Regions from separate parts of the Paenibacillus yonginensis genome, predicted to be linked through region 2. Evidence: a T-box and tRNA genes for the amino acid it is inferred to sense, from the RefSeq annotation. Region 2 holds a T-box; the other holds one or more tRNA genes.
What was found. A T-box is a leader RNA that pairs with one kind of tRNA and senses whether it is charged. The one in region 2 lies ahead of tyrS (tyrosine--tRNA ligase), so its partner is inferred to be a tRNA-Tyr.
Positions count from the first base shown of each region.

Region 1: it has a tRNA-Tyr gene. The T-box ahead of tyrS (tyrosine--tRNA ligase) is inferred to sense a tRNA for this amino acid. The anticodon was not compared.

Region 1 is NZ_CP014167.1:4,021,247-4,029,800, reverse strand. Features, by position in the region: rRNA gene AWM70_RS18350 (23S ribosomal RNA) at 1-1,716, shown strand, start outside; tRNA gene AWM70_RS18345 (tRNA-Ser) at 1,785-1,876, shown strand; tRNA gene AWM70_RS18340 (tRNA-Met) at 1,907-1,983, shown strand; tRNA gene AWM70_RS18335 (tRNA-Val) at 2,002-2,077, shown strand; tRNA gene AWM70_RS18330 (tRNA-Thr) at 2,083-2,158, shown strand; tRNA gene AWM70_RS18325 (tRNA-Asp) at 2,172-2,248, shown strand; tRNA gene AWM70_RS18320 (tRNA-Phe) at 2,327-2,402, shown strand; tRNA gene AWM70_RS18315 (tRNA-Thr) at 2,418-2,493, shown strand; tRNA gene AWM70_RS18310 (tRNA-Tyr) at 2,502-2,587, shown strand; tRNA gene AWM70_RS18305 (tRNA-Lys) at 2,595-2,667, shown strand; gene tnpA (IS200/IS605 family transposase) at 2,858-3,331, shown strand; gene AWM70_RS18295 (PucR family transcriptional regulator) at 3,571-4,671, shown strand; gene AWM70_RS18290 (ABC transporter ATP-binding protein) at 4,795-5,916, shown strand; gene hprK (HPr(Ser) kinase/phosphatase) at 6,118-7,059, shown strand; gene lgt (prolipoprotein diacylglyceryl transferase) at 7,072-8,133, shown strand; gene ppaX (pyrophosphatase PpaX) at 8,148-8,554, shown strand, end outside.
Region 2 is NZ_CP014167.1:2,327,090-2,335,643, forward strand. Features, by position in the region: gene AWM70_RS10710 (aminopeptidase) at 1-29, opposite strand, end outside; gene AWM70_RS10715 (hypothetical protein) at 190-1,050, opposite strand; gene AWM70_RS10720 (sensor domain-containing diguanylate cyclase) at 1,259-3,196, opposite strand; gene rpsD (30S ribosomal protein S4) at 3,689-4,288, shown strand; gene tyrS (tyrosine--tRNA ligase) at 4,371-5,624, opposite strand; T-box leader at 5,790-6,045, opposite strand; gene AWM70_RS10735 (transglycosylase domain-containing protein) at 6,200-8,554, shown strand, end outside.

The sequences.
Region 1 (8,554 bases), 1.7 Mb from region 2:
TGATGCTTTGCATCAGGGGTAGGGGAGCGTTGTGTATGCGTTGAAGGTGTACCGTAAGGAGCGCTGGAGAGTACACAAGTGAGAATGCCGGTATGAGTAACGAAAAGATCAGTGAGAATCTGATCCGCCGAAAGCCTAAGGGTTCCTGAGGAAGGTTCGTCCGCTCAGGGTAAGTCGGGACCTAAGGCGAGGCCGACAGGCGTAGTCGAAGGACAACAGGTGGAAATTCCTGTACCACCGTAAACCGTTATGAGCGAGTGGGGTGACGCAGCAGGGTAGTGACGCGGACTGATGGATGTCCGTCCAAGCAGTGAGAGGGTAGCATAGGCAAATCCGTGCTACATAACCTTGGGCTGTGATGGGGAGCGAAAATTGCAGTAGCGAAGGTCATGATCTCACACTGCCAAGAAAAGCCTCTAGCCAGGTGAAGGTGCCCGTACCGTAAACCGACACAGGTAGGCGAGAAGAGAATTCTAAGGCGCGCGGAAGAACTCTCGTTAAGGAACTCGGCAAAATGACCCCGTAACTTCGGGAGAAGGGGTGCCTCGGTAGGGTGAATAGCCCGAGGGGGCCGCAGTGAAAAGGCCCAAGCGACTGTTTAGCAAAAACACAGGTCTGTGCGAAGCCGCAAGGCGAAGTATACGGGCTGACGCCTGCCCGGTGCTGGAAGGTTAAGGGGAGTGGTTAGGAGGTAACTCCGAAGCTATGAACTGAAGCCCCAGTAAACGGCGGCCGTAACTATAACGGTCCTAAGGTAGCGAAATTCCTTGTCAGGTAAATTCTGACCCGCACGAATGGCGTAACGACTTGGGCGCTGTCTCAACGAGAGATCCGGTGAAATTTTAATACCTGTGAAGATGCAGGTTACCCGCGACAAGACGGAAAGACCCCATGGAGCTTTACTGCAGCTTGATATTGGACTTTGATACGATTTGTACAGGATAGGTGGGAGCCTAGGAAGAGGGAGCGCAAGCTTCCTTGGAGGCGCCGTTGGGATACCACCCTGATCGTATCGGAGTTCTAACCTAGTACCGTGAACCGGTATGGGGACAGTGTCAGGTGGGCAGTTTGACTGGGGCGGTCGCCTCCTAAAGAGTAACGGAGGCGCCCCAAGGTTCCCTCAGAATGGTTGGAAATCATTCGAAGAGTGCAAAGGCAAAAGGGAGCTTGACTGCGAGACTGACAAGTCGAGCAGGGACGAAAGTCGGGCTTAGTGATCCGGTGGTACCGCATGGAAGGGCCATCGCTCAACGGATAAAAGCTACCCTGGGGATAACAGGCTTATCTCCCCCAAGAGTCCACATCGACGGGGAGGTTTGGCACCTCGATGTCGGCTCATCGCATCCTGGGGCTGAAGTAGGTCCCAAGGGTTGGGCTGTTCGCCCATTAAAGCGGTACGCGAGCTGGGTTCAGAACGTCGTGAGACAGTTCGGTCCCTATCTGTCGTGGGCGTAGGAAATTTGAGAGGAGCTGTCCTTAGTACGAGAGGACCGGGATGGACGCACCGCTGGTGCACCAGTTGTTCCGCCAGGAGCACAGCTGGGTAGCTAAGTGCGGAAGGGATAAGCGCTGAAAGCATCTAAGCGTGAAGCCCCCCTCAAGATGAGATTTCCCAATTAGTAAGACCCCTTGAAGACGACGAGGTAGATAGGCTGGGGGTGGAAGTGCAGCAATGCATGGAGCTGACCAGTACTAATCGGTCGAGGGCTTATCCAAAAGTATCTAAATCGCAATTGATTGTTTCGTATCCAGTTTTCAAGGATCAATCTTGAATGCTCACTTTTGGAGAGATACCCAAGTGGCTATAAGGGGACCCTCTGCTAAGGGGTTAGACTGCGTAAGTGGTGCGAGGGTTCGAATCCCTCTCTCTCCGCCATTGTACAAGCATTCAAGTGATTTCTAATATGGCGGTGTAGCTCAGCTGGCTAGAGCGTACGGTTCATACCCGTGAGGTCGGGGGTTCGATCCCCTCCGCCGCTACCAATTTTATAATTAGTATATGGAGGCTTAGCTCAGCTGGGAGAGCATCTGCCTTACAAGCAGAGGGTCGGGGGTTCGATCCCCTCAGCCTCCACCATATACGCCGGTGTAGCTCAACTGGTAGAGCAACTGACTTGTAATCAGTAGGTTGGGGGTTCAAGTCCTCTCGCCGGCACCAGGAATAATATTGCGGAACCGTGGTGTAGAGGCCTAACATGCCTGCCTGTCACGCAGGAGACCGCGGGTTCGAATCCCGTCGGTTCCGCCATTATTATCAATTGTATAGTTCCACAGCAAAGTGGGAAGGATACAAACTCCACCACTTTATTTTTTTGACCAAAATTATGGCTCGGTAGCTCAGTCGGTAGAGCAGAGGACTGAAAATCCTCGTGTCGGCGGTTCGATTCCGTCCCGAGCCACCATTTAAAACTGAATAAGCCGGTGTAGCTCAACTGGTAGAGCAACTGACTTGTAATCAGTAGGTTGGGGGTTCAAGTCCTCTCGCCGGCACCAGTGATCATGGAGGCTTAGCGAAGTGGCCAAACGCAGCAGACTGTAAATCTGTTCTCTGACGAGTTCGGTGGTTCGAATCCATCAGCCTCCACCAGTTTTAAGAGCCATTAGCTCAGTTGGTAGAGCACCTGACTTTTAATCAGGGTGTCGAAGGTTCGAGTCCTTCATGGCTCATCCGCTGTACAGAAGACCGTTAACATTATGTTGACGGTCTTTTTGTTTTTAGGCTTCAGCCTGTTGAGCGCGTGAAACGCGCGAAATATAAAACCACCCGCTATGCGGGTGGAGGGATCTAGGGTTACACCAATAAGACCATCCCGATAAAATTGAGATGTTCAGGCTCAATTCGAAAGGATGGTCTTAAATGGCAAATAAAAACTTTAGTTTAGCGCACACAAAGTGGATGTGTAAGTATCACATTGTGTTCACCCCGAAGTATAGACGTAAAGAGATCTACAATCAAGTGAGACGAGATCTAATTGAAATCATGAAGCGTCTATGTAAATACAAGGGAGTCGAGATATTAGAAGGACATATGATGCCGGATCATGTGCACATGCTGGTGGCGATTCCACCGAAAATATGGGTGTCTTCCTTTATGGGCTATTTAAAAGGGAAAAGCGCACTCATGATCTTTGAGAAGCATGCCAATTTGAAGTATAAGTATGGGAATCGTAAATTCTGGGCGGAAGGCTACTACGTAAGTACAGTGGGGCTAAATGAAGCCACCGTCGCCAAATACATTCGAGAGCAAGAGGCACATGACCAGGCAGTGGATAAGCTGAGTGTAAAAGAGTATGAAGATCCATTCAGCAGCAACAAGAGCAAGAAAAAGTAAAACCAGTTTAACTGGTAAGTGAAAGAGACAAATAACACTGAGCCTGAACGCTTTGTGGTCAGGCTAGCGTCTTTAGGCGCAGTTTGGCAACAAGGGGTTATACCCCTAGTGCAAACCACCCGTTGGACGGGTGGTTCTGATTGTTTTCCGGCGCTTGAGGTTATGTGTTACAATCGATTTAAGGTATAAGTCATTACTAGCAACTTAGATTAATGATTCAGGCTGGGAGAGATTCCGATATGAACATGATTGATTTAAGACACAGAATCGAACAAATCATTGACGCTCCTCTAAGCGAGAATTCCATCCCTTGGCCTAAATGGCTGGAGCTTGGTGGGAACGAAAGCAGGCAGATCGGTCTTCCACTCATTATAGATGGAGTGTGCTGCTGGCCCTGGTCTTTCAGTGAGGATTATGTGAATGTATGGGAAATTGATCCCTCAAGTCTTCAGGATTCGGAAAGTCAGCTGATCGAACTGCTTCTGCAGACGGCGGCCAATCAGGTGCGCCCTTCCCAAGCGGACAAAGATAATGAGGAAGCAGCCGTGCTCGAGCTTGGCGCCTGGCTTCGTACCCAATTAAAGGAGGACCTCCCGCAGGAGATCGTTCCGGACCGGTTTGTATTAAAAAAGCGGCTGTCGGAAGCCAGTGTCCCTTTTCTGCTTAGCAGTGAAAGCCGTACCAAACCGCATATGCAATATCAGAAGCTGAACAAGCTGCTGAAGAGTTATTTCGGAGCGGATCTGCTGCTGATTCCGGTTGAAGAGCAGGAATGGCTGATTTTAGTCGGCGAGGGCCAGCTGGAGGATCTCCGTCAGGTCAGCGAAGAGAGCCGTGAGGCAGAACGCGCGATGCTGGGCGATCTTGGTCAAGGGGTTTATGAGCTGATTGCAAATGAATGGGTCGGGAATTTTCACATATCCGTGGCCCAGCCGGTAATACCTGAACAGAGCCTGGTGGAAGTAACGGAACTGCTCCGTGAAACCTTGATCCTCGGGAAAATGTTCCATGTATCCGAGCAGATTCATTTGCCCTGGAATTTCTATCTGGAGCGGCTTGTCTACAGCATTCCGGACAAGCAGCGCAAGCAGTTTATGGCTCGTACCGATATTGCCATGGGCATCTTTAACGATCCGGAGACGCTGTCGACGCTCGAAACCTTTTTTCTGCTGGACTGCAATGTAAGCGAGACGGCCAAGCGGCTTTATATCCACCGGAACACGCTTTTATACCGGATGGACAAGATTAAACAGGAGACCGGACTGGACGTTCGAAGCTTTAAAGACGCCGTTTTAGTGAAGCTGACGTTATTATTGTATAAAGTCACGAAAAGAAAATAGGTTTTTTGTGCAGTTTGTGTATGGCAGGCAGGTGCTGAATCGGTTAATATAAAAGTGTGAAATGTATACGATTTCAAAATTTATTTTATCATACTTCAAATTAATTTTTAGGGGGAAATGACGATGGCTGGTGTACGTTTAGAGCACATTTACAAGAAATATGCAGGTTCCGACAAAGCAACGGTTAAAGACGTCAATCTTGATATTGCCGATAAGGAGTTTTTGGTTCTGGTTGGTCCTTCCGGTTGCGGTAAGTCCACAACGCTGCGCATGATCGCAGGTCTGGAAGAAATCAGTGAAGGTAAACTGTACATCGGTGACCGTGTCGTGAACGACGTAGCTCCTAAAGACCGTGACATCGCAATGGTATTCCAATCCTATGCCTTGTACCCTCACATGAACGTATATCAAAACATGGCCTTTGGTTTGAAACTTCGCAAAACGAAAAAAGAAGAAATCGACCAACGTGTACGCGAAGCCGCAAAAATCCTCGACATCGAGCATTTGCTGGATCGCAAACCAAAAGCTCTCTCCGGTGGTCAACGTCAACGTGTGGCCTTGGGCCGCGCTATCGTGCGTAACCCGCAAGTCTTCCTGATGGACGAACCTTTGTCCAACTTGGATGCTAAACTTCGTGGTCAAATGCGCGCCGAAATCACTAAACTGGTTAAACGTTTGGAAACTACTTGTATCTACGTAACGCATGACCAGATCGAAGCCATGACAATGGGCGATCGTATCGTCGTTATGAAAGACGGTATCATCCAACAAGCGGCTTCTCCGGAAGAGCTTTACAACCAGCCAACGAACATCTTCGTTGCAGGTTTCATCGGTTCCCCGACAATGAACTTTGTTAACGGTACTTTGACTGAGCAAGGAGGTACTACTACTTTCACGGCTCCAGGCCTGAAGCTGGAAGTTTCTCAAGGCAAAGCGGGCATCCTGAAACAAGGCGGCTACATTGGTAAAGAAGTGATCCTGGGCGTTCGTCCTGAGGACATTCACGAAGAGCCAGTATTCATGGAAGCTTCTCCAAACACTGTATTCACAGGCCGTGTAGACGTTACTGAGAACCTTGGTCACGAAATGCTGCTTTACCTGAGCGGCGCCGGCAATGACACAATTATTGCACGCGTAGACGGACGTTCCACAACTCGCGAAGGCGAAAACGTGAAACTCGCGATCGACATGAATAAAGTTCATATCTTCGATAAAGAAACTGAATTGAACATTTTCTTCAGCTAATAACAAGCTGTCATTAAGTTCAAGCTCAGCTGAACAAGTAAGAAAAGCCGCCCTCCTGGGCGGCTTTTTAACATTTGGGGTGCCAGGATAAAAAATGGAAGCGTGCAGCATACAATTGATTTAGACTTCATTTTCCATTACGATGGGAGAAGGAATGTGTTGAAGTACGCCCGAGTAGTTGGGGGATAAAGGAGAACAGTCATGGCTAAAAAGGTAAAAGTATCGGAGCTAGTCAACCAGTTTGGGCTTGAGGTTATATCCGGAGAACAAGGCCTGAAGCGGACCATCACCGTGGATGACTTGTATCGCCCCGGTTTGGAGATGGCGGGTTATTTTGAATATCATCCGCTTGAGCGGGTGCAAATCCTCGGTAAAACGGAACTTCACTTTATAGGTATGCTGCCGGCGAACGAGCGCAAGGAGCGAATCGAACGTTTGTGTCAAAGCGAAGAGACCCCCTGCATTATTGTGACGCGTGGTCTCGAGGTGCCTGAGGAGCTTGTCCAGGCAAGCTCAGCAAATCAACTGCCTGTGCTGCGAAGCTCGTTGGCTACTACCATTTTATCCAGCCGCATTACTGGCTTTCTGGAGAGCAAGCTGGCGCCGACCGCAACGATCCACGGCGTCCTGGTGGACGTATATGGTGTGGGCATGCTCATTACAGGCAGCAGTGGCATCGGGAAAAGTGAAACCGCGCTGGAGCTTGTCAAACGTGGACACAGGCTGATTGCGGACGATGCGGTTGAAATTCGCCAGACGTCGGACAATCAGCTTCACGGTACAGCGCCAGAACTCATTCGTCATCTGCTGGAGATTCGCGGGGTAGGCATTATCAACGTGATGACCTTGTTTGGGGCAGGAGCGATCCGCAACAACAAACGGATTACGCTGGTTGTCCGTCTTGAGGCCTGGCAGCAGGAGAAGCAGTATGACCGTCTTGGGCTGGATGAGGAAACGACGCGGATTATTGATACGGATGTTCCACTCGTCACGATTCCGGTTCGTCCAGGCCGGAACTTGGCAGTTATTATCGAGGTGGCGGCGATGAACTACCGCCTGAAGCGGATGGGCTACAACGCAGCGCTTCAATTTACAGCGAAACTGACCGAGACCATTGCAGAAGATATCGATGATTTGGATTAGGAGTGTGAACAAGTGAAGACTTTGCTGCTCAACCCGATCGCTTTCTCGATCGGCTCATTGGAAGTGCACTGGTACGGTCTGATTATCGGCGCCGGAGCCCTGCTGGGGCTCCTTATGGCCATTTATGAAGGCCGGCGTTTTGGCATTCCGCAGGACTTCTTTATGGACTTGCTGTTGTTCGGCGTTCCTTCGGCGATTATCGCCGCACGGATTTATTTTGTGGCGTTTATGTGGGATGACTACAAAAATAATCTCTGGGATGTCTTCAAGATTTGGAACGGCGGGATTGCGATTTACGGAGCTTTGATCGGCGCGATTATTTGCGCGATTTTCTTCGTCCGTTATAAAGGTTATAATTTCTGGAGAATCGTCGACATTTGTGCTCCTTCTCTGATTGTTGGCCAAATGATTGGCCGTTGGGGGAACTTTGTGAACCAGGAGGCCTATGGCGGGCCGACTACGGAAACCTTTTTGCGAGATCATCTGCATCTTCCGGCCTTTATTGTGAATCAAATGAATGTAAATGGTGTATATCATCATCCGACCTTCTTGTACGAATCGCTTTGGAATTTGGTGGGCCTGATTATTTTGCTGGTGCTTCGCAGACAGAAATTCTTGCGTGCCGGAGAATTGTTCTTCAGCTATTTCATTTGGTATTCGATTGGCCGTTTCTTCATCGAAGGGCTGCGTACGGACAGCCTGGCGTTCCAAGGCTCCGATGCTTTGGCGGCTTTTGTTAACGGCTTGTGGAAACCGATGGAATGGTTTGGATTTGAGCACGGCGCCCTTGATCCGATGTACGGAAACGTACGGATTTCGCAGCTGCTGGCGATTCTGTTTGTTGTAGTTGCGGTGGTGCTGATTGTTTGGAGACGGAATATGAAGCCTCGGCCTGCACGTTATTCGGATCCGATTGTTTCAACGAAACAATCGAAGCAGGATGCTTTTGTTGCGGAAGCTTCCGCTCCGCGTACAGAAGCAGCAACAGTCCCTGCTGCGCCGGCTGTGGACGGCAACGAAACATCATCCTCCGAAGATAAGGAGATAACAGAGATAGAGCGTAAAGAGGATTAGAATAGGAGTAGGATATGAGTAAAATAGAAACCATACTGTTTGATCTGGATGGAACTATTGTAAATACCAATGAATTAATCATCAAATGTTTTCAGCACATCATGGAGAAACAGGGACAGCCAGGTTACGCCCGCGAGAAGATCATTCCTTTCATGGGACAGACGCTGGAGCAGCAGCTCCAGGCTTTTACAGGGATGACGGATGTAGAATTGATGGTCAAGGATTACCGAGCTTATCAGGCTATTCACCATGATGCGCTGATTCAGGAATTCCCCCATGTGGACGAAGTGATGGCCAAACTGCATGAGCAGGGCTATACGCTCGGCGTGGTGACGACGAAGGTTAAGTTCTCTACGGACCGGGTGCTGGAGATGTTCGGTATGAAAAAATATCTGTCCACCATCGTCACACTCGAAGACGT
Region 2 (8,554 bases):
GCCAGCTTTTGAATTCTTGGATCTTTCATGGTTCCTTACTCCTCCTTATGCTGAGCTGCCTTTACAAAAAAACGGTCAAGCAGAAACGGTCAGGCAGCGCTTTAGAAAGCAAATTCCTGTCCCATTGTAGCACGCCACGTAAATAAAGTCAGCGCCATAGAAGGTTTCTTCCTTTATCCCGGTGGCCTTCTATCTATAATTTGCAAAATGAGCGTCATTCCAAAGCGACTCGGTTCTCGTCTTCCCGTTGGATGACGTATAAGTGATTCGGGTCTCTGAAGTGAGCCTTACGGGTAAATTGGACTGCTTGCTGATCGTCAAATGGTACACCGTATTTACTTTTGCGGTGCTTAACAGCTTGATCAGCTGCTGCTTGCTGCCGGAGATGAGCCTATTTCCTTCCTTAACGGCTTCCGCTTTAAGATTCCCTTGCTGCCCCGCCATTTGTTTTCTCCAAAGAGCCTGGGTCCGGTCCATTTCCGACACCAGTTCATTTTTCAGGCGGAGCAGCTCCTGTTCAGAATCCGGTTCTATCCGCAGCACCAGCGTCCCCCTGGCGGCACCATGCTCCAGGCGGACATTTTTTTTCATTTCCCGGAGTCCCTCAATGATCGCAAGTGGATTCACCCTTCCCGCTGCGGCCGAAGTCCAGGCGGTAACCGGTTTATCCTCCTGCAGCATTACCCAGCGGCTGCCATCCTGAAGGGTAAGCACCGCCGGTTTCCCGGGTTCTGCAGCCGTATAAGTCCCAACCCCGGACAACGTCTGCTGGCCCGGGACTGCCTTAACGGATAATTCCGTATGATGATTTAATTCGGCCTCATAAGCGAAGGTCTGCGGGGCCTGGGCCCGGGACGAATCCAGCGCCGCCACCTCGGCCTGCCCCTTAATGTGAAAAGCATCTACGCCGGCCAGACCGGTCCAGGTTAAATCAAACCACTCCTGCGGCGTCCTTTGCGGCTGGCAGCCGGCCAGCAGTCCAAGCAGCAAAACCAATCCAACAAGCAGACTCCCGCATCCCTTGCATCCCTTTATGAACAAGCCCTTCATCTAAAAGCAACCTCCTTAATTTAGAGGCTTCTAACACGCTTATGATCCAGCAGCTTCTTCATGGAAGAATGTATATCAGAAAGGAGCGGCTCCCACAAGCGGGCCTCACCTTTAGATTTTCCTTTATGCAACTCCTTATTCAAAAGTTGATCAACGCCAAGAAAGACGCCCGCTGGAGCGCCTTTCTGGTTTGGACCTTGCAGCTTGCTTAAGGTGTCAAACGTTCTGAAGTGCCGTCGAAGCCGCCGACCTCCGTCCGGTTCCGGCCGCCGTTCTTGGCCCGGTACAGCGCCATGTCCGCCGTAAAAAACAAGGACTCGACGCTGATCCGGTCCTGATCACTCCGCCAGCCGCCAACCCCGCAGGAAACAGTCACTTTGGGATCCGTTTCGGCTTTCACCCGTTCGCGGATGCGCTCTGCCACTTTAAGACAATCCTCGGCCGTCATATAAGGAAAATAAATCGCCAGCTCTTCCCCGCCCCACCGCGCCGCAATATCATCGCTGCGGATCGAGCTTTTGATAATGTCGCATACCTGCTTCAGAATCCGGTCCCCCACCTGATGCCCGTAACTGTCATTGATCTGCTTAAATTTATCGATATCCACGACAAGAAGGGAGCCAACCGAATCGGTTGACAGCCGCTTCTGAACACAGCTGTTGAGATAATGCCGGGCATACAGACCGGTGAGCATGTCCCGGTTCGCCATATGCTGAACGGCTTCATAAAGGGAGGCGTTTGCGATCGCAAGCCCGATATGGGTAGCCAGCACCTGGAGCAGCTTATAATTCTCATAGGAAAAATAATGCGGCTCCCGGTGGGTCAAGAGAATGGTCCCCCTGACTTCGCCACGCAGCTTCACAGGAGCCGCGATCAGCGACCTTGAATTCGTAGAGTCCATAATTTTGGATCGCACGCCTTTGAAGGTATGATAATCCGAAAGAATCAAAGGCTCCTTCGTATTGTGCACCAGTCCGCAAATGCCGTAATTCACCGGGAAAGGCTCCTTGTCCAGCGTCTCTAGATTGGTGGACATGATTCTGAACTGGTCTCCTTCATGAGTCAGCTCCGAGATGCAGCAATAATCCGCTTTAAAAATTTCAAGCAGTTCTTTTGTGGCAAACTCGAACACCTCGGAGGGCTGCAGGCTTTGGCTCAGCTCCCTGGACAATTCATTAATCAGCCTTAGTTCATGAATTAGAAGGTTGGACTGCTCGTACAGCTTGGCGTTCTCAAAAGCATTGCCTGCCGTATCAGCCAGCATGCCCACCAGCTGGAGATCCATATCCTTGCCAAGTTCACCGGGAATCTGAAAGTGAAATACCCCGTATACGCCCTGTTTGCCGCTGAGCGGAACCGCAATTTCAAGGGTGCGCGCCCCTTTTTCCGAAACCTTCTCCCTTGAAAGCATGATATTCTCCGTATACGCGCGGATGCAGAGCTTGTCCTCTCCCGTTGCCGCGTTCATATGAAGCGGCTTCACCCGCAAATTGCTGCTTTGATAATCCTGGGTCATAAGCAGTTCAAGATGGGCTCCGGGATAAATATCGCTCATGCTTTCAAATACTTCATTTAAGACTCCGCTGACGTCGATTTTGTCATGAATCCGCTTGACGATCTGGAGCAAAGCCGTCCAACGAGCCGCCTCGCGTTCATTTTGTGTACGCAAATTATACAAGTCGCTGAGGAAGACATGGTTAAGCTCATGATAGAAGCAGGTTCCAAAGTGTTTGGCTGTCTGAACGGTTAAAGCCAGCTGGGCCTCTACCGGGTCCGAGTCCGCGGTACTCACCATGACTGCATAAACATGCCCCTGCTGACGGGTTTTTACCGGCGCAGCCGCAAGGCTGTAGTCTCCTCCGGCAATCGTCCCCGGCTCCCCGAGCATCAGCATCTGCCGGGCAGCAGCCGATGCGGCTTCTCTTTCCGCATGAGGTCTGTCCAACGCCTCGGCCAGTATTTTTCCTGCATGATCAATTAAATACCAGCTTACTTCCTCCAGGCCAAAGAGGGGAAGGTTTTCTTCCGACCAAACGGAAAAAGCTCTTTGCAGCAGCCCCTCTATATAAGGGAAGTCATTTGGGGTAATGTCAATGTCGTTCAGCCACGCTGCTTGTACGGCAGCCTGCGGATTACCTGCTTTCAACCAAGCGTTTATGTAATGTTCTGTTTGATTCTCCCTTAGATATTCAGCCATAGAAAGCTCCTTTTGCCGTTCATCCTTCGGCTTATGATCTCCGCATTCTCTGCTAAATCCAATTATTTTCGGCCAGTAGTTAAATTGATATCGTTTATTCTACTATTTCTATAACCAATTTGCACTAGAAATTACCTATTTCAAGTTGGTTTTTTTAGTTCGAAAGACCTATCGACAATTTTCTACGTTTTCTTCAAAATCCCTCCACTTGACTTTATGTTATCAGTTCTATATCATTTAGAGTTGAAAAAGACTGGATAGAGTCTTATTTGGGCGTAATGAATTGTGTCACCCTCACGGCTTTGTTGCTGGCAGGACAGCGGCTGAACTTTCCTGACAGTAGAGCGGAATTTCTTCTATCCCTTCCGCCCGTCAATACAAAGCCGGCGCAAATAGTGTAGCCCCCTAACTAAATTTTCTTTAAAGGAGTCTACTTATACAATGGCACGTTACACTGGTCCTAAATTTAAACTCAGCCGCCGTCTTGGAATTTCCCTGAGCGGTACTGGCAAAGAATTGAAACGCCCTTTCCCACCGGGACAACATGGTCCTAACCAACGCAGAAAGATCAGCAACTACGGTATGCAGCTTCAAGAGAAACAAAAACTGCGTCACATGTACGGTTTGGGAGAGAAGCAGTTCCGCACTCTGTTCTCCAGAGCGCACAAAATGTCCGGTATTGCGGGCGAGAACTTCATGTTCCTGCTTGAAAGCCGTCTGGACAACCTCGTTTACCGTCTTGGTTTCGCCAACTCCCGTGCAGGCGCCCGTCAATTGGTAGCCCACGGCCATGTTACTGTAAACGGTAAAAAAGTCGACATCGCTTCTTACCAAGTGAACATCGGCGACGTTATCGGTTTGCGTGAAAGAAGCCGTTCCTTGACTTCCGTTAAAGAAGCTCTTGAGAACCGCACTCACCTTCCAGCTTACCTGGAATACAACGACAGCGCTGTAGAAGGCAAGTACATTCGTCTTCCAGAGCGTTCCGAGTTGTCCCAAGACATCGACGAGAAACAAATCGTCGAATTCTACAACCGTTAAGATTAGCTCAGCAGAAAAGCCCCTCCTCGGAGGGGCTTTTTGCTTTTGCTTTTCTTTTTGCTGCTCACCTGGCAGCCTATTCTTATTTCACGATGAGTTTGGCAAATTTGCGTTTGCCGACCTGGACAATGTCGCCAGTCTGCAAAGCTGCTTCGCCGTTGAAATCCGTCAGCTTCTCCTCATTAATCTTTAAGGAGCCTTGCTGGATGCTGCGTTTCGCTTCGCCGTTGGAAGCTGCAAAACCAAGCAATGTAAGCAGTTTGATCAGCCGGATTTTTCCATCCGTAAATTCAGCCGAATCAATCTCGACCTCCGGAATATCGTCCGGAAGCGCACGCTGCTGGAAGACCGTTACGAAATGCTCCTGCCCCGCCTCGGCTGCCTCTTCGCCATGATACATGCGCACCAGCGTGTAAGCAAGCTTCATTTTGGCATCGCGCGGATGCAGCGTTTCTTCCTTCAGCCCCTGCTTCAGCACGTCCAGCTCTTCGTTCGTCAGGTCCGTTACCAGCTCATAATACTTCACCATCAGCTCGTCCGGCACTGACATGGCTTTGCCGTAAATTTCATTTGGTTCTTCGTCGATGCCGATGTAGTTGTTAAGGCTTTTGCTCATCTTCTTCTCGCCGTCCAGACCTTCAAGCAGCGGCGTCATCATGATGACCTGCGGCTCCTGCCCGTATTCCTTCTGTAGAGTGCGGCCCATCAGCAGGTTAAACTTCTGGTCCGTTCCGCCAAGCTCGATGTCGCATTTCAGCGCCACGGAATCCATACCCTGCATCAGGGGATAGAAAAATTCATGAATGCTGATCGGCTGGCCGCTCTGATAACGTTTCGTAAAATCATCGCGCTCCAGCATCCGGGCAACCGTCACTTTAGCCGCAAGCTTGACTACATCTTCAAACGTCATCGGACCCAGCCACTCGGAGTTAAAGAAGACCTGCGTTTTGTCCGGATCCAGAATTTTAAAAATTTGTTTCTTGTACGTTTCCGCATTGCGCAGCACATCTTCTTTTGTAAGCTGCTTGCGGGTCTCCGATTTGCCTGTCGGATCGCCGATCATCCCCGTGAAATCACCGATAATCAGCTGAACCTGGTGGCCAAGCTCCTGGAACTGGCGCAGCTTCTGCATGACCACGGTATGGCCGATATGGATGTCCGGAGCGGATGGATCAAGCCCCAGCTTGACCTTCAGCGGCGCATGGGTCGCCACCGATTTCATGATTTTCTGCTTTAAATCTTCTTCAGGAACGGTCTCTACAACACCTCTGCCTAAAATGGCCAGCTGGCGTTCTACCTCTTCACGCTGTGGCAGCGTCAATTCATCCCACTTCACTTGCCTTCCTCCTTAAAAATAGTTATTGTCCGGCTAAACGGGTACACTAGCCCATAGCCTCAACATGCAAGTCGCTTTGCTTTGAAATGGCGTTAGCGAGTTAGCGAGCTCCACCTTCCGGTTCACCTGCAGAGGCCCAAGAACACAAAAAAGCTCCTTCTCATCCCAAGGGACGAGAAGGAGCGCTCGCGTTACCACCCTAATTAAAACCGATGACTTCACGCCAACTTCCTGCCTGCGGCATCGGTTTTCACTTCATTTCCATAACGGTTCCCCGGCACCGGACTACTCGCATGTATGCTTTCCCCCGGACAGCTCCAGACTGTAATTCAAAGGGGCCTGCTTTCCCGGTTCGCACCAACCACCGTTTCTCTGAGCAGCAGATTATCCGCCTTTTACTGTTGTCCTTCCCAGCTTTTCAAATATGCAACTTTAAGCTAGTTTATAACACAGAATAATTCGGCAAGTCAAGAAAGAGATCACCAAACCGCCTTCATCCCTGGGCATTCGGTCGAAATGAGGGTTCAAAGCCCACAATTTGTGCTATAATGTTGCTTGTTAAAAGGAGGATGCTCATGGCTTTAGATAAAGACAACAGTCCGGAACAGCAAGTCCCCCCGCCCAAACGAAGAAGGGTTGGGCGAATCATTCTTAACCTGATTATAGGGTTGTTTCTTGCAGGTTTGGCCGGCGTGCTGTTTACCTTTGGCGCAGCATTCGGGTATGTGTCCGCCATCGTCAAGGACGATCCGGTCCGATCACGCGCCGATATTGAAGCGCAGATCAATCATAATGACATGACGACCTTTGCTTATTTCAGGGATGGCTCGGGAATTGGGCAGCTCCGTTCTGAAGAGGACAGACGGCCTGTGGAATTCAAGGAAATCCCCTCTTCGGTCATCGATGCTGTCATTTCTATTGAAGACAACAATTTTTACGAGCATAAAGGTGTCGATCTGAACGGAACCCTCCGCGCTGTTAAGCAGCGGGTTCTCAAGGAAGACGTCCAGACCGGCGGGAGTACGCTGACTCAGCAGCTCGCAAGACGTGTGTTTCTGAGCCTTGATCGTACAGAAGACCGCAAGTTTAAAGAGATTCTGCTCGCGCTCCGTTTGGAACGTTTCTTGTCCAAGCAGGAGATTCTGACCGCTTACCTGAACAAGGTTCCTTTCGGAAACGGTTCGAGCGGCTACAATTTGTATGGTATTAAGGCCGCTGCCAGAGGCATCTTTAATATCAGCGACCTGAGCAAGCTGAACATCGCCGAATCCGCTTATCTGGCTGGACTGCCGCAGCTGCCGAGTTCTTATTCGGCCTTCAACGGCAAAGGCGAATTTAATCCAGGCAATTTCAGCCGCGCGATCAAGCGGCAGCATCTTGTGCTTCAACGCATGCTGGAGGAAGGCAAAATCAACCAGACCGAATACAACGAAGCGCTTAATTTCGATATAAAGTCAGCCCTTGCCCCAACGACCAAAAAAGCATACGACACTTATCCTTACCTCATGCTGGAAACGGAGCGGCAGGGCGCACAGATTATGGCTATGCTGAAAGACCCAACCTTAACCCAAGAGGCCTTATCCCGTAAAGAGAACGCCCAGGCGCTTGAGGACGGCAGGCAGCAGCTGATGACCGGCGGCTACCGGATTTACACGACGATCGACAAGAAAGTGTACAGTGCGATGCACAAGGTGTCCGACAACAAGGACAACTTCTCGCCGGAGAGCAAAACCAAAGGGCTTGAGCAGGTGGCCGGCATGATGATCGACCATAAAACGGGAGCGATCCTGGGTATGATCGAAGGCCGCGATTTCTACACGGAGCAAATGAACTATGCTACGCAAATGGTTCGCCAGCCCGGCTCCACGATGAAACCTTTGGCCGCTTATCTTCCCGCTTTGGAGGAAGGGCTGATTCAACCGGCCAGCATCATTGACGATTCGCCGATTATTCTGAAGGACTACCAGAAGGGCTATCATATCCCGGTGAACTCCAGCGGTGGTTATAAGGGTCTCGTTACCGCCCGCACCGCGCTTAATGAATCCAGGAATGTTCCCGCCTTGAAGCTCTTCAATAACGTCGTAGGCATTGATAAAGCCTGGGCGTTTGTTAAGAATCTCGGCATCACCACCATCGAGGATTCGGACTACCAGGCAACGACCGGCGTACTCGGCGGTTTGGCGCATGGCGTAAGCGTGGAGCAACTGACCAACGCCTACGGTGCGATCGCCAACCAGGGTATTTTTAACGACGCTTATATGATTGAAAGAATCGAGGATTCCAAAGGAAATATCGTCTACCAGCACAAAGCTGAACCTAGACGTGTATTCTCGGCACAAACGGCCTTTCTGATGACGGATATGCTGCGTACCGTTATTTCGGCCAGCGGATCGACAGGTCACTCGGTGGCAAGCGATTTCAAGCAATACGGCAAAATTCCTATTGTCGGCAAAACGGGCACCACCCAGAACTACGCGGATGTCTGGTTTGAAGGATATTCACCTGACGTTACGCTCGGCATCTGGGTCGGTTATTCCGAACCTGCGAACACGTTGTCCGACGCCGGCAAGTCACGGGCTCGCAAAATTTGGGCCAAGGTCATGAACGAAGTGACGGAGGCCAAACCGGAGCTGTTCAAAACCAAGGAGTTTGTTAAGCCGGACGGCATCGTCAAGAAGACCGTCTCCGGATACAGCGGCCTGCTGCCTACAGCTTTGACCGAACAGGCAGGCAAAACGAACACGGATTTCTTCAACGAGAAATATGTACCGACCAAACCGGATGACGTTCTGGTTCGGGCCAAATATATTACTTACAACAACGTCAACTATATTCCGCAAGAGGGAACACCAGCGGATATGCTGCAGGAGAAGGTGGTCCTGAAACGTGATCCGCCGATCTCCGAGCTGATCAAACAGCTGGAGAACGCT